Regions from separate parts of the Clostridium beijerinckii genome, predicted to be linked through region 1. Evidence: a T-box and tRNA genes for the amino acid it is inferred to sense, from the RefSeq annotation. Region 1 holds a T-box; the other regions hold tRNA genes.
What was found. A T-box is a leader RNA that pairs with one kind of tRNA and senses whether it is charged. The one in region 1 lies ahead of lysS (lysine--tRNA ligase), so its partner is inferred to be a tRNA-Lys.

Region 1 (8,138 bases):
AATACTTTCCTTTGTTATCATATTCTGTATATTAGTAGATTTATTTACCATAACAATATCCTTTCTTTTGTAACGTTTGATCTATCTTCTATTGAAATATTCTTTTGCTCACATTATACTATACACAAATAAGTGTTACAATTGTAACGTTGAAATTTAAGGAGGATATCATGAAAATTTTATATTTCACAGCAACAGGTAATAGTTTATATATAGCAAAAAGCCTTGGAAGTGATTATTATTCAATTCCTAAATTAATAAAAGAAGGTAAATATGATTTAGAAGACGAAAAAATCGGGATTGTATTTCCAATTTATGGTGGAGGGGTTCCTAAAATCGTTGAAGAATTTCTAAATAAAGCAAAATTTAAAAGTAAATATATTTTTGGAATAGCAACTTATGGAATGTATGCAGGAGCTGCAACAAGACATCTTTTAGAAATCGGAAATAGAAATGGAATTGAATTTTCTTATATTAATGAAATAGTTATGATTGATAATTATCTTCCAGGGTTTGATATAAATAAGGAGCTAGAAAAAGAACCTAAGAAAAAGATAGAAGAGAACTTAGAAAAAATAATTAAAGATATTAATGAAGAAAAGAAATATATTAAAAAACATTCTTTTATTGCAAGTGGTCTTAGAATACTAATTGAAAAATTGTCTTATGATGATCAATTTGAAAAGAATTTTATTGTAGAAAATACTTGTACTGGCTGCAAAACTTGTGAAAAAGTGTGCCCTGTAAATAATATAAAAGTAGATAAGAAACCCGTATTTATGAACAATTGTCAGAGATGTTTGGCATGTACTAATAATTGTCCACATAATGCAATAAGAGTTAAAAAGGAAAAAAGTAAAACTAGATTTATTAATCAAAATGTTACATTGAAGGAAATAATAAATGCAAACAATTAATTTGTCTTCTTCCATTATTTTCTTTCTAATATATTATATGTCATGACAATTATTATGACTTATAATTAATTGTATATCAAACAATAATAACAATAAAACAGGTGAAAATCAAAATATCTTAGACAATTAGGGAGGCTTTAATGTGAAAAGAAAGATAATTTTAAATCTGGCAATAAGTCTTGATGGATATATAGCTTCAGAAGATGGTGGATATTATTGGATAGTTGGACATGGAGATAATACATTAAATACTGAAAATAAATTTGATTTTGACAAATTCATAGAAGGTATAGATATAGTAGTTATGGGTAAAAATTGCTATGACCAAGATATGCATAATGATTATAAAAATAAAAAAGTATATGTAGCAACATCTCAAAAACTTCAAAATCAAGATAATCTTCATTTTATTAGCGGAGATATTGTTAAAATAATACAAGAAGAAAAAGAAAAACATGAGATAGCGCTTCTATAAAGTCAAATTAGAATATTAAATAGGGAATACTCTTGCTTATAATAAAACTTTAGGCAAGAGTATTTTTGTTTAAATTAATAATATTAAAACTTTATTTATTTTATAATTTCATATTCAATCATACTTTTTAGTGAAGCAAGAATAGCTTCTTCTTTAGTTGCAATGGGTTTCCAACCTAGAATTTTTTTAGCCTTTGAATTACTCACATTTCGGTTCATCCTTAAAAGAAGGGTTGCTTCTTTTGCTTGCTTATTAAATAATGCTGCAAAATAAATAATCCAATTAGGTAAGGTTTTTGTAGGAACTTTATTCGCAATATTGGGATTACTATTTTTAAAGAGTTCTGCAATTTCAGGCAAAGAAATTTGACCATCTGATGATGCTATAAAGCGCTGGCCGTTTGCATTAGGATTTGTCATTGCACGAATATGTAAATCAGCTACGTCTCGAACATCAACAATATTTAATGGTATATTAGGAATTGCCTTCATGGAGTCGTCTAATAAATGTTGTATAAGCCCAAAGCTACCTGAAACGTGATTGCTTAAAGAAGGTCCTAAAATAGCAACAGGATTTACGGTAGCAAATTCTAAATTGCCACCTTCTTTTTTTATAAAATCCCAAGCTGCATGTTCTGCTAATAATTTTGATTTTTCATAAGCTGATAAACCTTTTTCATTTGGGTCTGTCCAATCTTCTTCTGTTGTAACAATATTTGAGTTCTTATTGCTAAATCCAACTGCACCAAAATTTGAAGTCATTACAACACGTTTAACATTAGCATTTTTAGCAGCTTTTAGCACACGAATTATTCCATTCACTGCAGGGCGCATCATTTCATTTTCATCTTTTGGAATCGTAAAAAATACTGGTGATGCTACGCTTAATACATATTCACAACCTTTCATAGCTTCTTCCCAATTATCATCTTTTGATAAATCTGCTTCAACAAATTGGAGATTTTCAAAGGCAGTTATACCGTTAACTTTTAACGTATCAATTACTTTATCTTTGCTCTTTAAGGAGCGTAGGGTTGTTTTTACTTTATAACCCCCTTGCAATAATTGAAAAATTATATGTGTACCAACAAAACCTGTGCCACCTGTCACTAAAACAGTTTTTGACATCTCTTATACCTCCAGTAAATATTTATTAATCATTTAGGAATTAATATCTTATTAGTTATTCTTCTACTTAAATTTGAAAGTAGAGTATTATCTTGGTCATTAATTTTAATTCAACTAAGCATATATTAATCGCTTGAAAATTAAAGTCTTATGATTTATACTCATGTTAATACCTAGAGTTATATCGAGGTCAAGGTTTTTTTGAAAATAAATTTTAAAGGGGATTTAAAAATTGACTTATAGTATTAAAGATATATCAGAAATGTTTAATATATCCATATACACAATTCGCTTCTATGATAAAGAAGGACTTATGCCATTTGTTCTAAGAAATAAAGCGGGAAACAGAGTGTTTACAGAGTCAGATGTAGGCCTGTTTAGGACAATTTGTTGTCTAAAGAACACAGGCATGCAAATTAAAGATATTAAAAAGTACATAGACTTATGTATGGAAGGTGCTAGCACTATAGATCTAAGAGAAAAATTACTTTTAGAACATCAAGAGGTAATTATAAACCAAATAAATGCTCTTAATAAAAATCTAGATCATATTCGTACAAAAATTGAAAAGTATCAATCTCCTAATGCTTTCGAAATTATTAGTGAAGAAAGAAAAAAAGTTTATGAGGAGAAATGTGAGAATCACTTATTATAATAATAAAATAAAAGGAATACTCGGAGTAATCAAAGCTTTGAAATAGAGAATATTATGAGATTAAGGAGAATGTCAGAAAATATATTAGGAATATATATAAAACGGACAGATATAGTAAAGAGTTACTATCATGACCAATCATTTTGGTGGAAATGGACTATATATTTTAGATGAACCAGAAGCGGCATTGTCAGCAGTAAAACAAATGGCTATGCTTACTATTATTAATGAACTTGTAAAGAAAAAATCACCGTTTATTATTGCAACTTATTCACCCATATTAATGGCATATCCAGGTGCAGATATATTTGTTATTGATGATGATGGAATTACGAAAGCTCCGTATAAAAAGACTGATAACTATATTATAACAAGAAAATTTTTAGAGAATCCTGAAAAAATGATAGGTTATTTATTTGAATAAGGTATCACATGTAGAAGATATAATACTATGATGAGAGGTTTTACGTATTATATTTACAAAAACAGCTTTTTATTGTAAAATGTATTAAAAGCAATGAAAAGAAGAGTAGATAAAATAGTTCATTTTCAGAGAGCTCTAGATGGTGGGATTGAGCAATGGATTTTTATTGAAGAAGGTCTTGGAGCTGCACACTGAGTCTATTTTATCCGATAGCTAGTAATCTGTAATACTCTCTCATATATAGGTGGAAGATAACGGCTACACGCTCTTGGACAGGATACCCATTGAGGGTATAAGTTAAACTAGAATTTAGATGGGGATAAAAACCCAGCATGAATCAAGTTTCACTTAATAGAGGTAGGATGTGACGGAATACCCCGTTATAGGTATAGAGTATCTCATTTTTGATGTACTTGAAGAGGTGTATACGGCAACGCATACATAAACTGAGGTGGTACCACGAATTTATAACTTTCGTCCTCAAGATTAGAAATCTTGGAGGTGAAGGTTTTTTTTATTTGTATTAAGGCAATATCAGAAGAATAACAAGTAAATCCGCTTTCTTACCTGATATAAAATATCTAAGGCAAAATTGAAAGTGTTATTTTCTTTTATATGCCTGAATTAATCAATAAATAAGTAAAGGTGGTAACAAAAATGTATGAGCAATATGAAAATCTAAATGAATTAGAAAATATAATGACAAATGCAAATGAATTTATAGTGGAGAGAATAAAAAAGTTAAATAAACTTAGTGAGTTAGGAATAAATCCATATCCTTATAATTACGATTTTAACAAAAAAACTTATACAAAAGAGATATGTGATAATTTTGATACTATTGATGAAAGTAAAGTGTTTTCTTTAGCAGGAAGAATAATGTTTCTTAGAAGAATGGGAAATGCAACTTTTGCTAATATAGTAGATGAAAGAGGAAATATACAGATATTTTTTAGTAAAAAGTTAATTGGAAGTGAAAATTACAATGTCTTAAAATTAATCGATGTCGGCGATATTGTTGGGGTAGAGGGAACTGTATTTAAGACTCAGACGGGAGAAATAACTATTAGAGCAAACAAATTTGAATTGTTATCTAAATCGATAAGAACCCTTCCTGAAAAATATCATGGGATTCAAGATTCAGATTTAAGACAAAGACATAGATCTTTAGATATGATAATGAATTCAGACGTTAAAGAAAGATTTATTAAACGTTCTAAAGCAATTACTGTAATTAGAGAGTATTTAAATAATATGAATTTTATTGAATGTGATACTCCTGTACTTGACACTAAATATGGTGGAGGAGAAGCAAAACCATTTAAAACTTTTGTTAATGATTTAGACTCAGAAGTATATATGAATGTTTCTCCAGAATTATATTTAAAAAGACTTATTGTTGGAGGAATAGAAAGAGTTTATACATTTGCAAGATCTTTTAGAAATGAAGGAATTGATAGAACACATTATCCAGAATTTACTCTAATGGAATGTTACATGTCTTATGCGGATTATGAAGATATGATGAGAATTATGGAAGGAATATATGAATATGTGTTTATGTCTGTTAATGGCTCTACTAAAATAAAATATGGTGAAGAAGAAATTGATTTTAAAGCTCCATGGAAGAGAGAAACTATGTGCAATCTTGTAAAACAAGATACAGGAATTGATGTGGAGAATTTCACTAAAGAAGAAATTATAAGTAAAATTAAAGAGAATTCTCTTTTGCTTGAAGAACAAAATGAAGGTTTAAATATAAATGAGGCTTCTAAAGGAGAATTAATAACAAATCTTTTTGAAGCATATAGCGAGAAGAAATTAATACAACCTACTTTTGTTATAGACTTTCCAAAAGAATCATCACCACTTTGTAAAGTTCATAGAGAAAATCCAGATTTAATTGAAAGATTTGAACCATATGCCTATGGAGTAGAGCTTGGAAATGCTTATTCAGAATTAAATGATCCATTAAGGCAGCGTATATTATTACATGACCAAGCTGAAAAATTAAGAGGAGGACTAGAAACAGCAAGTCCAATGGACGAAGAATTTGCTATAGCTATTGACACAGCAATGCCACCAACTGGAGGCCTCGGTATCGGTATTGATAGAATGATAATGTTTCTAACTGGATCAAATACAATAAAGGATGTTATTGCATTTCCTTTAGTTAAAAGATAAAAATAGAAACCCTAGATAAACAACATTAGATTTAAGCTTATGTAATAATCCCCCAAAAGTAGAAACATTGTTATTTCGCAGGACTATGAAAATTTCGCTGAAAGTACTAAATTGCAGATTGCATCACTAGTGCTTGTTCCCAATTTCATTGTGACAAGCATTAGTAGAACAACCGCTAGCGGAAACTCGACTCACGTTCGTTCGCTGAGTAAGCGATTCTCACCAAATCAAAGATTCGGGTTCTCTGCTTAAGAACTTTTAACAGCTTATTTTCAAATGCCTGCTGCATAAAAATGTTTCTGCTTTCTAGTTGGGATATATTTTAGAGTATAGATTCAGATTGTAATTGTTTTATTATATAGGGGCTCTGAACTGAGAGTTGAGCTTATGTGCATATTGGGCGAAATTGAATACATATTTGTTCCATATGACTATGAAAATTTCACAAATATGTATCAAATTTATCTGATTGAGACATTTCAAATTTTCAATGAGAAACCCTATAGAGAAGCAAGAATAAAAATAAACGTATATTATGATAATACACCAATATAATTAGAAGGAATACTTAGAGCAATAAGAGCTTTTGGTATTCCTTTTTTATTTTTATGAATGTACTAAGCTAATAAGCAATAGGGCGCAAGAATTTTCATAAGGCTTTGTAAAATTTAGAGAGATATTTAAAACAAGCTCAAAACATTTAGTCAATATTCTTATATGGTAAAGAATATATATTCTCCACCATATTTATTCTTCAGAATACTAGAATATATATTCTGATATTCTAATATTCTGAAGAATATGCTGGAATAATGCGGGTTTGAAGGTTGTTTGGTTAAAAAGTTCGATTTTTATGTGGTTTAAGATAGGAAAATACGTCTTAAATATTAGTAGAGAAAAATTTTAATATAGTAATAAAATTATGGAATGCATTTGTTAAATGATTAGGGGTGAAATAAAAATTGAATTAAAAAGAGAAAAGACTTTTGTAAAAAGCAGATGGCTCTGTAATTTTTATTATAAAGTTGGATTGATAGCAATGGTTATTTTTTCAATAAACGTAGGTGGTATCCTATCTTTGCATCACATTTCATTGGTATAGGCTTAAGATAGTGGAAACAGTTTGTGAATTTAATTAGCATTGATATTATGAAAAAAGTAAATTATTGTGTCAACGTATTAAGATATTCGTAGTTATTTGGAGATATTGTACGTAACTAGTGGGCTCATCTATTTTTATTTTCAAAAATGACTTTGCATGAATTGGGAGTATAAAAAAGAAACCGCCATTTCTGGCGGAAGAGTATCTATTGATTCTGGTTTCTACATTTAGCTGGGAGTTTACCTTACCATAGCAGGATACTATCAAGGAAACCAGATTAGAGTTTTATTTTACTATATTAAAAGTTCCTTCTTTTCTAGGTGCTGCTTTAGTTTCTTCTTTACTGTTATAGCCCAAAACAGCAGTACCAAACACTGCATAATCTTCAGGAACACCTAGTTCTGTAAGTACGCTTTTAACTTTAGGATCTTCTCCAGTAATAGCTAATATATGAATCCAGCAAGATCCAATATTAAGTGAATGAGCAGCTAAAAGCATGTTTTGAAGTGCAGCAGCACAATCAGATTCCTTTGTAGGTAAAGTTTTATCATAAGATGTAATGACTATTGTAGGTGCATTATAAAATGGATTAAAATTAGGATTTTCACCCATTTTTCTATATTGTTCTATAGACGACTTTAACATAGCTTCTTTTATTGCAGAAATTAGCTTTTCAATCTTTTCTTTATTTTGAACTGCTGTGAAATGCCAGCCTTGTTTGCCCATAGCTGTTGGAGCAAATTGGGCAGCCTCTAAAACAGTATTTAAGTCCGCATCAGAAATTTGATCTTCTTTATAAGTTCTTATACTTCTTCTTGTTAAGATATTTTGAATTATTTCATTCATAGTTTTTCTCCTTTCAATTTAAAAGACATTTTAATTTAATCTTTATATTTACTAAATGGTAATAAATATATAAGATTTTTGCTTAATAAAAAAACATCATCACCTTTGACTAATACATAAATTAAATTTATAATTAATCTATAAAAAGTTAAATGTAATTTATAAAGTAATATAATGATATCAATATGTATATCATATGTCTAATTAATATTTTTCATTGAATCAATAACTAAAAGTTATAGATTACTATTAATGCTTTATAACTTAAAATATTATAAATTAAGGAGTGCATTTATGAACTGGCAGCAATTAGAATATTTTAAAACTGTAGCGGAAACACAGAATTTTACATCAGCAGCTAATTTGCTTTCCGTAACACAGCCAGCCTTGAGTAAAGCTATTTCAAAA
Region 2 (8,138 bases), 2.2 Mb from region 1:
TTGGAGCTTGATCTCTATAATTGTAAAGTGAATTAAAATCATTTTCTTTTAATCTGTTAATTAACCAGTCATCAAATTCTTCAGCCCAAGAATCGCTGCTTACAGCTTCAAAATCAACTAAATTTAGATTATGAACTGTATTTCCGCTCCCGATAACTAAGATATCTTCATCACCTAAAGTTTTTAGAGCGCTACCTATTTTTATTTGTTCTTCAATGGATAATTTAGAGTCTATTGAAACTTGAACAACGGGGATGTTTGCTTCTGGATAAAGATGCTTTAAAAGAGTCCAAGCTCCGTGATCTAAACCCCTATTTAAGTCTTTTTTCACTTTTATGCCTTCGTGTGAGAGCTTTTCTTCGACTTTTGCTGCAACGGTACTAGAACCTTGCGCCTCATATTTTACATTGTAAAGTTCGTCTGGAAATCCATAAAAATCATATACTGTTTCGTATGTGGAATCAGAAGACGATATAGTTAGTGTCTCACTATCCCAGTGTGCTGTAAAGATAACAATGGCTTTGGGATTTAATTTCTTTCCAAGGTTATTTAGAAATTCAGTATAATTATCTTCTTCAATGGCCATCATTGGAGAGCCGTGTGCTAAAAATAAAGGTTTAACCATATAATAAAATCCTCCTTTAGATTCAATAATTAATTAATATTAGATATTACCATAAAGATCAAAGTTAATACATAAGTTTTACGGAATATTGACTTATTTAATGAATATTATTATATTTAGTATAATATCATAAGTTGCTTATCTTAATTAAGTGATTATGATAGAATAGTAACAGGTGGTGATTAAGTATGGAAAAATTTCATATGTGCCCAAGGTTTGAAAATGCTTTTGAATTACTAGGAAAAAGATGGACTGGATTGATTATAAGAACATTATTGAATGGACAAAATCGATTTTCAGATATAGAAGAAGCGATCCCTAATATGAGTGCTCGTATGCTTACAGAACGATTTAAGGAGTTGGAAAAGGAAGGAATAATTATTAGAAAAGTTTACCCGGAAACTCCAGTACGCATAGAATATGAGTTAACAGAAAAAGGTCGTGATCTTCAAAGTGCCATGGATGAGATCCAAAAATGGGCAGAAAAATGGACTAACTAAGACGATTCAAAAAATATAAAGAATTTTCTTAACTACAATAGAGATTCTTTATATTTTTTTATTGTTTGAAAATTAAAAAAATTATGAATTTATATTTAAAATACTATTGACTAAGTGTTATAAGTATGTAATAATTAATTTAAAGTTACTTACTAAATGTAAGTAACTAATTAAAAATATTGAAGTAAATTTATTAGGCTTCACTGTTTTTATATAAAAGATGTACTAGTTATAGTTAAATATAATTTTAAATTACTATAAGTAATTATTTAGAAAGAAAAAGTATAAATATAAATACTCAAAGAAATTTATATATGATAGGAGGAATTGTTATATGTCAAAAGATTTTTTTACTGCTGTAGCAGATAGACGTTCATTTTATGGAATTAGTAAAGAAAAGGTGGTTTCTGACGATAGAATCAAGGAAATTATAGAACATGCTGTAAAGCATACACCATCATCATTCAATTCACAAAGTGCAAGAGTAGTGCTATTGTTAGGAGATCATCATGATAGATTATGGGATATCACAGAGAATGCTTTAAGAAAGATTGTTCCTGAAGATAAATTTGAGCCAACTCAAGAAAAAATAAATTCATTTAGAAGTGGTTACGGTACAGTTTTATTTTTTGAAGATAATAGCGTGATAGAATCTCTTCAACAACAATTTTCACTTTATAAAGATAATTTCCCAATTTGGTCACAACAAGCAAGTGGAATGCACCAGTTTGTTATTTGGACTGCATTAGAAATTGAAGGATTTGGAGCATCGCTTCAACATTATAATGAGCTTATTGAAAATGACATAAAGAAAGAATGGGGAATATCTGATGATTGGAAACTTATTGGACAAATGCCTTTTGGAAAACCAACAGCGGAACCTGGCCCAAAAGAATTTAAACCATTAGAAGAACGTATCAAGATATTTAAATAAAGAAATATTTCAATGATTATTTTCATATAATAGGGGTGATTTTATCACCCCTAAAAATTATTTGATTGATTCTAAATTTATTTAAAATCAGAAAATAATGAGATTATGATTTAAATGAATAATTCTTTTTATTTTAGATAAGAGTATTTTTAGCTGGAAAGGCTGAGATATCAATAAAATAAAGATGTTTTAGATTTGATTATGATGATTTTAAAGATATAATTGGTATTATACTTAGCATTAATTATATTTATATAGTTGACAATTAACAATATGTAACTTATAATAAACAAGCAAATAAAAATTTATTACCTATATTGGTAATAGTTTAATATTTAAAGATTAGAAGTGAAATTTTAATTTTTTAAAGGTAAATCTGGTGAACGTAGTTCAGTTGGTAGAGCGCCAGTTTGTGGCACTGGTTGTCGTGGGTTCGAGTCCCATCGTTCACCCCATACTGGGATGTCGCCAAGTGGTAAGGCAATGGATTCTGACTCCATTATTCGCAGGTTCGAATCCTGTCATCCTAGCCAATTTTTGGTTCACTAGCTCAGTCGGTAGAGCACATGACTTTTAATCATGGTGTCCCGGGTTCGATTCCCGGGTGAGCCACCAATTATATAATAGAAATTTAATATTTTAGATTGAACTTAGCATTAATATGCTAGGTTATTTTTTTATTCTTTAGGAATTTATATTCCAATAAAATCTGTGGACGAGGTACTCCTTGAGGGTATAACTTAAAAAAGGTTGATTGACTAGTTTTTGTATTTTAAAAAGAATAAAAAAGAAATCTTATTCGCCTGCCAAATTTTTCTCACATGCGTTCGAAAAGGCAGATGCGTGAAAAAATCTTCGGCTCCAAAGTCGCCTGCGATTTTGTTCTTCTCTAAAAATTCATACCTGATTCAAATCTGCAAATACTGTGTTAATTGTAGTATAAATTATGAAAAAGACTGGTTTTGAAGATTGCCTTTTAAAAATAAATACCATACTAGAAAGGAGAAACATTTTTATGCAGCAGGCATTGAAAATAAGCTGTTAAAAGCTCTTAATTGTAGGTTGTTTCATTAATGCTTGTCACAATGAAGTTGAGAGCAAGCATTAATGGTGTAACCTGCAATTTAGCACTTTCAGCGAAATTTTCATAGTCCTGTGAAATAACAATGTTTCTCCTTTCGGATGTTTATTTCATAAGTCTAAGTTATCTTTGAAATATTATGTTTAAGCACTTTTGCGTTTCTTTGAACGAATAGTCCAGATGATTAGTCCTATGAAGAACCCGTAAAGTGCTGGTATTATCCATCCAAATCCATAATCAAAGCCAGGTAAATATGAGTGAGCAAAATTCACAAGTTGCTTAACGATTAAATTCTCTTGTAGAGGCTGAGGCAATGATTTACATAAATCAAAAAATGCCGCAATAACTGTGAATCCTGTTGTCCATCTATAAACGTCGCTTTGTTTATTAATAAAAGGCGCTAATAGAGATAGTAGGATTAAAGTAATTACTAAAGGATATAAAAACATAAGTACTGGTATAGATAATTGAATAATATTACTTAATCCAAAGTTAGCGATTATGAAAGAGAAAACTGTAAATAAAACAGCATATTTTTTGTAAGAAACAGAGTTTGGAAACATTTCGCTGAACATTTCAGAACAAGAAGTTATCAAACCAATAGCTGTTTTTATACATGCGATTCCAACAATAAAAGCTAATAATATTTGTCCAGTAAAACCAAAGTAATGATTGCTTACCATAGATAATATACTTCCACCATTATCAGCACGATTAACGCTTCCTAGACTTGTAGCACCCATATAAGCTAGAGATCCATAGATAATAGTCATTCCTATAACGCTAACAAGTCCTGATTTACATGTCTCTATAGCAATTGATTGAGGGTTTTTAACTCCTAGTTTTTGTATGTTAGAAATAATAATAATAGCAAAGGCTACAGATGCAAGTGCATCCATGGTATTATATCCATCTAATAAACCAGTGAATAGTGGTTGAGTTGCATAATTTCCTTGAGCAGGAAATTGACTTGCTTGTCCCATTGGATTTACAAATGTAGCGATTAATAAAATTGATAATAATACCAAGAAAATAGGGGTAAGATACTTACCAACCCAATCTAAAATTTGTCCTGGCTTTAATGAAAAATAAATAGTAAAAGCAAAAAATATTAATGAAAAAATAATTAGTCCTAATTTTAAATATCCATCAGAAATAAAAGGATGAATTCCAACTTCAAATGCAACTGTAGCAGTACGTGGAATTGCAAATAAAGGGCCAATTGTTAAGTATAATAAGCATGTGAATATACTTGCATAACGAGAGCTAATAGGCCTCGCCATATCAAATAAACTTTCACTTCTTGAAAGAGCTGATGCGATAATTCCTAATATAGGTAATCCTACTCCAGTAATTAAAAATCCAATAGTAGCTGTAAATGTATGATCTCCAGCCTGTTGCCCCATTTGAACTGGGAAAATTAGATTACCAGCACCAAAAAAAAGTCCAAATAATAATGAACCTATTAATAAGTTTTGCTGAAAGCTTAGCTTTTGTTTCATAAATAATCCTCCTTAAATATTTTCGTATTATCAAAATAATTATACTTCCTTTATTAAAGTGTTTATTTTTTTGCATTTTGATAATACATTGTCAATTTTTAATTATAATATATTTATTTATATTAGTAAAACTCATTTTTTATATATTAGTTAAATTATTCTATTTAAAAATTAAAATGAAAGGGATATTTACATATATTTAAGCAAAATCACTTTGTCGAATAAATATGTATGTAAATGCAGTTTTTAAAATAGGTGATTTAAAAAAAATTATTAATCAAATATATATGTTGCAATTCACAATGCACAATTACGGTTAAAATTCTTGCAATATTTTTAGAATTACGATGAAGAATTATTTTTGGAATATATATTATAAATTTTTCTGTTGAATTTAAAAAAGATAGTGTCTGAAAATTAATTGATAAGAAATAAACACTGGATTAATTAATTTAAACACTATATAAAAATGGTTCATTTACTTAAACACTATAAGTAAAAAAATAAACAGTTAAAAAAATAACCAAACAATAATAAAATTTTACTAAAAATATTTTCAAAAACAATATTTCGTAATAAAAATATTTTCAATAAAGCAGAAAATGGTAAAAGCTTTATATAGTAAGGTTTTACGCTATTTAAATGAAATAAAGAGAGATTTTAAATGCTAACTTTTGAAAAAGTTTTTATAGAGTTTGGCATCCATATTGCTTTTGTGTAATGGCATGGAATGAAGATAATTTAAATTATATAGAGCGGAGGAGATTAGTTATGGAAGAATTAGAATTAGAAATAGCAATTATGAATATTATAATCAACGCTGGAGATTGTAAAAATCACGCTTATATGGCTCTTAACAATGTGAAAGAAGAAAATTATGAAGAAGCTGAAAAAGAAATGGAATTAGCAAATGATGCTATCGCAAAGGCACATGATGGACAAACAGTGTTTCTACAAAAAGAGGCTAATGGCGAAAGAATAAATATGTCAGTTTTATTTGTACATGCACAAGATCATTTGATGACTGCAATAACAGAGAAAAATTTAATTGAGCAAATAATTGAATTAAGAAAAGTTATAAATGGATTAGTGAAGGTGTAATTAAAAAACAGATTAAATTTAAAATAAATTCTGCACGAAGATATATTTTTTAAAAGGAGAGGATAGTAAATGATAAAAATTAGATTATTTTGCGCAGCAGGAATGTCAACAAGTCTTTTGGTAAATAAAATGAAGGATGCAGCTAAGATCAGAGGTGTAGAGGTTGATATTGAAGCTTTTCCAGAAGGTCAAATGGATAAATATCTAGATGGTGTAAATGTTGCATTATTAGGACCACAAGTTGGATACACATTAGGAAAAGCAAAAAAAATATGCGGACCATTGGGAATCCCTGTAGATGTAATACCTATGGTTGATTACGGAATGATGAATGGGGAGAAAGTATTAGATTTTGCGCTAAGATTAGCTAACTAGTGAATGGACAAATATGTAGAAATAGAAGGAGTAATTAAATTATGAAATTTTCTAAGGATTTTCTATTTGGAGCAGCTTCTGCTGCATATCAAGTAGAAGGAGCGTATAACGAGGATGGTAAGGGAATATCAAACTGGGATGTATTTTCCAAGATTCCAGGAAAAACTTTTGAGGGAACTAATGGAGATATAGCAGTAGATCATTACCATAGGTATAAAGAGGATATAAAATTAATGGCTGAAATTGGAATAGAATCGTATAGATTTTCTGTTTCTTGGCCAAGAATAATTCCAGATGGTGACGGAGAAGTTAATCAAAAAGGGATTGATTTTTATAATAATTTAATAGATGAATGCTTAGAATACGGAATAGTTCCATTCGTCACATTATATCATTGGGACATGCCTCAAAATTTAGAGGAAGATGGGGGATGGACAAATAAAAGAACTGTTAATGCATTTGTAAAATATGCGGAGGTATGTTTTAAAGCATTTGGTGACAGGGTGAAGCATTGGATTACTTTTAATGAAACTGTTGTATTTGCATCGCTAGGGTATTTGGCAGGAGCACATCCGCCAGGCATTAAGAACAATCCTAAAAAGTATTTTCAAGTAACACATAATGTTTTTACAGCACATGCCAAAGCGGTAAAGTCCTATAAGGAAATGAAGCAGTTCGGTGAAATAGGAATAACTCACGTTTTTTCTCCAGCATTTAGCATAGATAGCAATGAGGAAAATATTAAAGCAGCATATCATGCAAATCAGTATGAAATTAATTGGTATTATGATCCGATATTAAAAGGAGGTTATCCAGAATATGTAGTTAAACAGTTAGAACAGAAAGGATGGCTTCCAGAATGGACTCAAGATGAGTTAGATATAATAAAAGAAATGGCGCCAAAGAATGATTTCATAGGTCTTAATTATTATCAACCGAAAAGGGTTGCAAAGAATGATATTCAAAATAAAAATCAAGAAAGAACTAGAGAGAATTCTACAGGAGCACCAGGCAATGCATCATTTGATGGAGTTTTTAGAACCGTTATGTTAAAAGATAAAGTTTATACAAAATGGGGATGGGAGATTGCTCCAGATGCATTCTTAGATGGACTAAGGATGTTAAAAGATAGCTATGGCGATATAAAAATGTATATTACTGAAAATGGTTTGGGAGATGAAGATCCGATAATTGAGAATGAAATAGTAGATGTTCCAAGGATAAAATATATCGAGGCACATTTAAAAGCGGTGAAGAGAGCCATTGAAGAAAATATAAATTTAAAAGGATATTACGCTTGGTCTGCAATTGATTTATTGAGCTGGTTAAATGGATATAAAAAGCAATATGGCTTTATATATGTTGATCATAAGAATAATTTAGATAGAAAAATAAAATTATCAGGATATTGGTACAAGAAGACAATAGAAGAAAGAGGAGAAAAACTTTAGTAAAGACTTAGTAGTTAGCAGATCCTAATATGTATTCATTAAGCGCGCAATGTTTACTTATATTAAGATTTGAAACTTTAGGTAATATAAAATTTGTTATTTAGTTGAGTATTTAAGGAGGAATTATTATGTCATCGTTTCAAAATAATTTAAATGAGAAAGTAATACCGATAGTTATGAAATTTGTCAACTTAAAAGGTGTTCTTGCCTTAAAAGATGGTATCTTATATACATTACCTCTAACGTTAGTGGGTTCAATATTTCTATTATTAGCGCAATTGCCGTATCAACCATTAAATGACTGGTTAGCTGTTACACTAGGTGCAGGGTGGACAGATCCTTTATGGAAAGCATATGGAGCCACATTTAATATAATAGCGCTTATGGGGACAATAGGCATAGCATATACTTATGCTAAAAATGAAGGCTATGAGCCTTTATCTGCAGGAGTAATATCATTTGTAGTATTTGTGTTAACAACTAGTTCTTCTGTAATAACTAAAAGTGGAGAAACAGTAGGCGATGTCATTCCAACAGCATGGTGTGGTGGAAAAGGTATGGTCACTGCA
Region 3 (8,138 bases), 160 kb from region 1:
CCAATGAATTGTCAGATAAAGCAAAAAAGTACTTACGTATGATAAGACAAAATACCTTTAGACAGCTAAGGCTTGTTAATAATTTGCTAGATATCACAAGAGTGAATGCAGGACGAATTAAAATTAATAAAAAGAATGTAGATATTGTGTTTTTGACAAAGTCTATCATAGAGTCAATATGTACATATGTAGCTTTAAAGTCCATTGATGTAACATTTGTACCTTTAATTGAAAAAAAAATTATAGGAATTGATGATGAGAAATATGAAAGAATACTTCTAAATCTTCTTTCTAACGCCACTAAATTTACTCCTGAAGGCAAGCCTATTATTGTAACTTTAAGTTCTATAAACGATAAGATATGTATTGAAGTTAAAGATAAAGGAATAGGTATACCAGAAGATAAGGCGAACATTATCTTTGAAAGATTTGGACAGGTAGATAGTTCTCTATCAAGACAGGCAGAAGGCGCAGGCATTGGTCTGTCGCTGGTAAAGAAGTTTGTTGAATCACTGGGAGGCAGCATATCTGTTAAAAGTGAGTTGGGCAAAGGAAGCGCTTTTACTATTTTACTTCCTAGTGAAACTATAATTGAGGACTATATGGATAAAGAACCAGTAAATTTATTGGATAATCGCCTTGTGCAAAATACCAAGATAGAATTTTCTGATATCTATTTGTGATGTATTTTTATGAAACTTCTCTTTAAATTGAAACCTGCTGATAAAGGTAAATACTTTTATCAGCAGGTTTTTAAATTTAATTTTACCTATTTTTCTGTATGCCAATTATCCAGACCATTTTTTATTTTTTGATATAAATAAATTATTACTCTGCAATAATACTTACCCTTCTATTTTTTAGCCATTCATGTAATTATTCATATTACAAAACTCTCCATAAACGCATTATTGTATTTAGATGAGTAAATCAAAAAACTTCTATATGTAGTAAACATATTACTTTAGGTTACTCTTCAATAAATTAATATAAATTATTTTCTATTTTTATATAAAGCATACATTCTCTACCGTATATCTACATGTAGAAATTAACTTAACACTAAACACAACATATGTAAATTAATCAATTTAGTTTGCAGCCATTAAACGAGGAAGGAGGTTCATATGAATTTTGATTATATTGAAAATCTGGTGAGAAGATGTAAAAATAATGATGAAGTCGCAAAAGAAAAATTAGCTGATGAGTTTAAGCCTTTAATCTATAATATCTCAAAGAAAACTTTTGTTGATGGATACAGCATTTATGATATTCAGCAGGAATGTTATAAATCACTTTTTAAATCTGTTTCCATGTACAATTTGGAGAAGCACAGGTTTGTTGCTTATGCTACTAATGCAATAAAGAATAATGTAAATGATTTAATTAGGAAAATGAATTTTAGAAGTTCCACTGACAGTAATGATGTTTTAAGTTTTCATGATAACTTTGAAGAAGATATCCCCTCACAAGAAATATCTATCGAGGCTTCATTATGTGAAGTCTGTGATTATGAAGATTTAAAGTCAGCTCTTAAAACTTTAAATGAAGAAGAAATTGAACTTATAAATTTTGTATTTTATAAGAATCATACTGTTAAGGAATATGCCTATTTTAAAGATATGTGCTACTCTACAGCCGTTTTGAAAAAGAAAACTATTTTAAGAAAAATATTTAATAGCATCCCAGTATATTATTAAAATCTAACAGCACCAAGGTTAACATTTACCTTGGTGCTGTTATTTTTATTTTACTGGAATATAAATTCCTAAAGAATAAAAAAGCCTAAAGTAAAAAGTATATTTATAACTATACTTTTCTACTTTAGGTTAAACAAATTGGTGGCTCACCCGGGAATCGAACCCGGGACACCATGATTAAAAGTCATGTGCTCTACCGACTGAGCTAGTGAACCAAAATAATAATTATGATAGGATACTTTTGCAAATAATTAAGCTAAATCAATTTCCTTGTAGCCTACTAATATTTTTACATGGGGTGAACGATGGGACTCGAACCCACGACAACCAGTGCCACAAACTGGCGCTCTACCAACTGAACTACGTTCACCATTATGGTGCGTTTTAAGGGATTCGAACCCCTGGCCCACGCCTTAGAAGGGCGTTGCTCTATCCAGCTGAGCTAAAAACGCATATTATTTATTATGTTGCAAACTCTTTAATTTTTTTGGAGCGGGTAGTGGGAATCGAACCCACCTTTCCAGCTTGGAAGGCTGGAGTATTACCGATATACGATACCCGCAACTAACCTGCTTGTTTATTATATGTTACATATTATAGGTTGTCAACACAAAAATTTAATTTTTTTCAAATAAAGTGCTGAATATTGTATTTTTTACCGCAATTTTACCTTATTTAGATATCTCTCACCTAGCAGTATCACAGGCTTTGACTTTTTTATTTACTGCATTAATATAAATTTATAAATATATTTAAATTTATATCACTTTGAGTATAATGCTTTTCAATAATAAGTTTATATTTGAAATTTTAGTAAGCAAACTGCTTAATAAATAATCTAATATTAAAACTTAATTATTTTATTTAACTAAATTTTAATATTAAATTAGAATTCACTCTCAATTATTTATTAGCCTCTTATTTTTTATTCCATGTCTTATTAAATTAAACCATAAAATAAAAATGTTAACATATGTGCTATATATATTTATAGTTACAGAGTATTATCCCGATAAACTGTATCTAATTACAGTACCACTATCTAACCAAATTCTAAATGGTTCAACTAATACTTTTTTCATTTACTCCCCTCCTAAATTTATTTTCATAGATAATTATTTCATATTAATTTGTTATTGCCTTAAATATTTTTTATTACCTTCTAAAAAATTCAATCATATATTACACTACCTAAAAGTTTTTAATTTAAATACTAACCTCTCCTTAAGCCACATTTTTCAAGCATATTCTGAAGAATATATATTCTTATATTCTAATATTCTAGAGAATATTAGAATATTCTCTATTTCTGCATATATCCTAAGTGAGATAAATGAAAATTCAAAAGATCTCTTCAAAAAAGTTATCCTGCAAAAAGTAAGATCCAAATTTTGCATCTGATTAACAGAGCTCTTTCATTTAATCTTTTATATTTAGAAGCATGCATTTCTTTTCTTTGATCATTCATAGAAAAAATGTATAAAAATTTTTATAAAATTTATTAAAGGAGAACACTTATGAGTAAAAGAAAACAAAATGAACTACCAAAAAATGATTTTGCACCAGATGAGAATGAAGAAATAATTGGTTTTACACCTGAACCAGTCATTTCTGGCAAGTGTATTTCATCTTTTTCATTTGATGATGATGAAGATGAAAAAAATACTGCTATGTCCAATAACAGCAGTAATAATAATAATAATAATTGTAGTTATAACAGTAATAATATATCGTCTATTAAATCTAATAATCCTACTCTAATCATCTCATTTGATGATGAAGCAGCATCTACCCAAAATGTTAAAACATCTAATTCTAATATTTTTGCAGATAATAGAAAAATTTCAGTAGCAAATGGCATGGCTCCACCTATTGATGGTGAATTCCTAGATATTAAACGAACTTATATGCTTAGATCTTCTACTGTTAGAAAAGTTAATAAATTAAAGAGCAGGCATCCTGACTTAAATACCTATGTAAGTACTATAGTGGACATGGCTATAGCTCACTACTATAATTACATAGTCAATGAAGGCGAAAAAAAAGAATGATCTACTAGGGTGTAATAGATCATTCCAAATACTGGTTATCATTTATTTAATAAGGGGTAAATAATGATTAACTATCTTATAAATTTATAATACTAGATGAATATGTCAATTGTATGACAAGCTATAATTTTCTAAATCAGTTCTTAGAATTTTGTAATAGTCTATTTTTCTTAACTTGCCATAATATATTTTGAATATAATTTCACCGCTTTCAAATACTATAAATTATGAAAGGTGGTGAGTATAATGAAAAAATTTATTGTCCCATTTTCTATTATTTTATTCTTATTGTTTAGCATGAATACAATAAACGCTTTTGCCGCTAGTAAAACTTTAACTCAAGGTCTTTATTCTCTAAAGGACTCAGGATTATCAGCAGGCGTTGATTATAATGTTCAAAATAATTCTTCTGGTAGAGCCATGCTTCTTATAGTTGATAGCACTCAATTAATACAGGAGTTAATTCGTTTTGAACCTAATTCTCGCAAATATACCATGAAACCGCTAAATTATGGGGATATAATTATAATAGTTACTGCAGGTAATTTAGAATTCTCTTAATGAGTATACTTATGATTTTATCAATACCTGCTGACTCATTGTCATCCAGCTATCTATTAATCTACTTAAGCATTTTGTATTAATATAATGATATATTGAACTAATTTTCATTCTATATTAAAACAACTTTTTATTGCTTTATACGAGACAAAATTATAATTGTAGTTATAATACATGCCGTTCCAATCCATTGTGATATTCCAAGCTCCTCATGTAACCATAATACAGACAATATAGCAGCCGATAAAGGTTCAGCTGATGATAATATGCTTGACTCTGTCGGCTTTATATAATTTAAACTTTCTAAGAAGCAAGTAAAAGCAATTAAAGTTCCAAATAATACTACAAATATAATAGCTAATATTGAATTAGTAGACCAAATTCCAGTGCAATTCCATGGCTGCTCAATAAAGCTGAAGGCTATTCCTCCTATTAACATCCCCCACCCAACTACTAATATGGATCCCCATTTTCTAAGAAGCAAGCGAGGTTGTAAAGTATAAAAGGCTGCTGCAAATGCTGATGCAATCCCCCAAAACAATACTAACCTTGAAATAGATATACTATGAATATTCCCCTTTGTAATGATAAAAAATGTCCCTAGCATTGCTAGTCCAATAGCAATAATTTCTTTAAGCTTAGGAATTTTTTTATTACGAATGGCTAAATAACAAGTAATTATTACTGGTGATGAATATTGAAGTATTGTTGCTGTTGCTGCATTCCCATATTTAATTGCCGCAAAATATGTATATTGTACTCCTAGCATACCTAAAACGCTAAAAAATATAAGACTTAGTGCATCATTCTTACTTTTCCATACTTCCCATATATTTTGCTCACCTTTCATAAAAGTATATAATAATAAGATTATTCCCGATGATAATAAACGTATTACAACAAGCCACTCTGGACTAAATCCTTTTTTCTGAAATAAGTATTGAGCAGCAGTACCTGATATTCCCCATAACATGGCTCCTATGATTACCAGTATTATTCCTTTTATCCTTGGCTGAAAGTTCACTATGCTTCCTCCTTTTTGTATTTATTCTTAATTAATCTATATACATTGCAAAAATAATCCTTCATCATAATTCTAAAAATATTGCAAGAATCTTAGCCCTAATTGTGCATTGTTAAATATGCATTATGAATTTCAACATATATATTATGATTTGCACTATCTATTGCAGCAAGTTGCAATTATATTGATTTAATCAAACAAATATGTAATAATTTTATTATTATTTCTGGCATTAAACAATTAATATATTATCAGAAATTAAAACTATATTAGCGAGATGATAAGAATGCAGGCAACAAGAATAGAAGTAAATGATGATTTGCAAGAAACAATAAAACATGGTTCTCATGATTTTCCATTAGCAATTTACACTGACAAATTTGATCTATTTGAAGATGGGTATATAAGATGGCATTGGCATAGGGAAGTACAATTTTCATATTCACTATATGATAAAGTAGTTGTATATATAGAAGATGAAGAAATAATCTTATCTCCAGGAGAAGGAATTATGATAAATTCAAATGTACTTCATCAAATTAAACCATACGATAATAGCAATTGTATGATGTTTTCTATTGATTTTGATTCAACTTTAATTGGAGGAAGTGAAGAATCACTTATCGAAAAGAAGTACTTATCACCAATTATTGAGAGCAATAATTTGAAGTTTATATCTTTAAAACTTGACGTTCCATGGCAAAAGAGAATATTAGCTCATCTGGAGCAAGTTTTTATATTATCTCATGAAAAAGCATATGGATATGAATTAGAAATGAAAAATTATCTAAGTATTGTTTGGCTAAACTTAATGAAAGAAATAAAAGAAGATATTAAAAGAACTGTACCTTCGGAATCAAATGATGATGAACGTGTAAAAATGGCAATGCAATATATTCAAAATCATTATGCAGATAATATTGATCTAGCTAGTATCGCAAGGGCTGCAAATATCAGTAAAAGTGAGTGCTGTCGAAGTTTTAAAAGAATTTTGAAAGTAACTCCTTTTGAATATCTAATGGAATACAGAGTTTCAAAAGCAGCAGAGCTACTTCTAAAAAATAAGGATTCCATTTCTAATATTTCTCTTGATGTAGGTTTTAATGGCATAAGTTACTTTGGAAAAGTATTTAAAAAATACAGGAAGTGCTCTCCATCTGAATATAGAAATAAATATTGCAACAGGTAAAGTAATTATAAAATATATACTATATCTACGGCGCTATAGCTTGCTTTTATTAATAACATGAGCATTTTATATATTTACGGAATATTATATATATAAAGAAACTCTATAGTAATATTTATAAAAATTAATCCGTAGGAGATGTAATTTATGTTAGAAAATAATAGTAATTATATCCTAGATAATAAAAGTGGTAAATTACAAGAAGTAGTTAGTATTCCTATTTCTTTATATAAATCAATGAGAGGAAGATACTTTGTAGGCCAGACAGAAACTTTATGGGTTGGTAATGGTTCAAATGCCTGGGCTGGTTTAGTAAATCCACGTAATTCAGATGTCAATTTATATGCAAATGTATTTACTATTTCAAATTTATCTAATGACTATTTAACTGCCCAAATATGGTTAAATACTAGTTTTCCTGAAAAAGCTTGTGTATCCCGTAAGACCTCTCCAACCAACACTGCGTTAAAGCCAATACCAAAAAACAAGGTAGATATTAGATTTATTGAATCTACTAGAATTGTTCCTAAAGATGGAGTTAATGTATATGAAAGAATAGTACCTCCTAATACAACATTAGTAGGTGAGGAAGATGGAAAGTTTATAGAATCTCCAGGTGGAAACTATACTCTAATTATAAAATCATCAAATTTAACAATTGATAAAGTAGTAGTGGCATTTGGATGGTGGGAAAAACCAATATGTAAAAAGTAGATTCTGTTAAATAGCTCGCCTAATGGTCCGCTCATATGAATAATTATTTTTAACTCGCATATAATATGATTGCTTCTCATTATGTTATTATTTATGGAATCCATTTTGACTCCTCAATTGGAGTCTTTTTTATGGAAAGAATTATTTATCAGAAATTAGAATTATTTAAACTTATCCTTCATATAATTAAAGGAAACCTCTTGAGTGTTATTTTTTTGTTCTCTTGGTTACCCTTCATTCATAGCTACTTTTTGTTTTAATCCATTCACTTTTGAGCCCCTTATTTTAGGGGCTTTTATTATTTCTTCCATGAATAATTTTATGAAATATTCGCAAACTAAAATGTCTTCATAATCAAATCAGTGCTCCATTTTTGATCTATTTAATTTTAAATATGTGATATTTACATTGTGCATTATTTAAGATATATTAGGCATGGTATAAATCCCCCACAAATATTAATTATCACATACATAAAAATGTCCCTTTATTGGGGCATTTTTACTATATTCTCATTGAAAATGGCATAATATGAGTTAAATTTATTTACCTATATCACCCCAGATTCTTTTTCATCAATATATGCAGACAATCTTCCTCTAAATAAGCTTCTCCCTGCTTTTCATACCCTTGTTTTTCATAAAATTCTGCAACTCGTGCCTGTCCTGACAACATTACGCTTTTTCCACCTTCTCGAGTAATACTATCTTCTGCAACATTAAGCATTTTGGCTCCAATATTTTTCCCTCGCCATTCCTTTAAAACAGCTACTCTTCCTATGATGAATGACTCTTTCTTAATATCAAAATAGATTCTACAGGTTGAAATTGGCTGTTCTCCTTCATACATAACCATGTGCTTAGCAATTCCATCAATTTCATCAAACTCTTCAACGAAGC

Region 2: it has a tRNA-Lys gene. The T-box ahead of lysS (lysine--tRNA ligase) is inferred to sense a tRNA for this amino acid. The anticodon was not compared.
Region 3: it has a tRNA-Lys gene. The T-box ahead of lysS (lysine--tRNA ligase) is inferred to sense a tRNA for this amino acid. The anticodon was not compared.

The regions. Positions count from the first base shown of each region.
Region 1 covers NZ_CP144906.1:3,944,179-3,952,316, reverse strand. The annotation lists gene PZA12_RS18270 (TetR/AcrR family transcriptional regulator) at 1-51, opposite strand, end outside; gene PZA12_RS18265 (EFR1 family ferrodoxin) at 171-917, shown strand; partial or broken gene PZA12_RS18260 (dihydrofolate reductase family protein) at 1,060-1,371, shown strand; gene PZA12_RS18255 (SDR family oxidoreductase) at 1,488-2,519, opposite strand; gene PZA12_RS18250 (MerR family transcriptional regulator) at 2,752-3,174, shown strand; partial or broken gene PZA12_RS18245 (ABC transporter ATP-binding protein) at 3,296-3,598, shown strand; T-box leader at 3,683-4,083, shown strand; gene lysS (lysine--tRNA ligase) at 4,256-5,782, shown strand; gene PZA12_RS18235 (nitroreductase family protein) at 7,170-7,730, opposite strand; gene PZA12_RS18230 (LysR family transcriptional regulator) at 8,025-8,138, shown strand, end outside.
Region 2 covers NZ_CP144906.1:1,694,543-1,702,680, forward strand. The annotation lists gene PZA12_RS07840 (DODA-type extradiol aromatic ring-opening family dioxygenase) at 1-625, opposite strand, end outside; gene PZA12_RS07845 (winged helix-turn-helix transcriptional regulator) at 814-1,125, shown strand; gene PZA12_RS07850 (nitroreductase family protein) at 1,460-2,059, shown strand; tRNA gene PZA12_RS07855 (tRNA-His) at 2,439-2,514, shown strand; tRNA gene PZA12_RS07860 (tRNA-Gln) at 2,518-2,592, shown strand; tRNA gene PZA12_RS07865 (tRNA-Lys) at 2,599-2,674, shown strand; gene brnQ (branched-chain amino acid transport system II carrier protein) at 3,284-4,642, opposite strand; gene PZA12_RS07875 (PTS lactose/cellobiose transporter subunit IIA) at 5,414-5,743, shown strand; gene PZA12_RS07880 (PTS sugar transporter subunit IIB) at 5,813-6,118, shown strand; gene PZA12_RS07885 (GH1 family beta-glucosidase) at 6,160-7,569, shown strand; gene PZA12_RS07890 (PTS sugar transporter subunit IIC) at 7,698-8,138, shown strand, end outside.
Region 3 covers NZ_CP144906.1:3,787,000-3,795,137, forward strand. The annotation lists gene PZA12_RS17425 (hybrid sensor histidine kinase/response regulator) at 1-683, shown strand, start outside; gene PZA12_RS17430 (sigma-70 family RNA polymerase sigma factor) at 1,128-1,700, shown strand; tRNA gene PZA12_RS17435 (tRNA-Lys) at 1,840-1,915, opposite strand; tRNA gene PZA12_RS17440 (tRNA-His) at 1,995-2,070, opposite strand; tRNA gene PZA12_RS17445 (tRNA-Arg) at 2,076-2,152, opposite strand; tRNA gene PZA12_RS17450 (tRNA-Gly) at 2,189-2,262, opposite strand; gene PZA12_RS17455 (hypothetical protein) at 3,218-3,751, shown strand; gene PZA12_RS17460 (hypothetical protein) at 3,998-4,312, shown strand; gene PZA12_RS17465 (DMT family transporter) at 4,443-5,336, opposite strand; gene PZA12_RS17470 (AraC family transcriptional regulator) at 5,623-6,525, shown strand; gene PZA12_RS17475 (DUF6143 family protein) at 6,673-7,239, shown strand; gene PZA12_RS17480 (GNAT family N-acetyltransferase) at 7,795-8,138, opposite strand, start outside.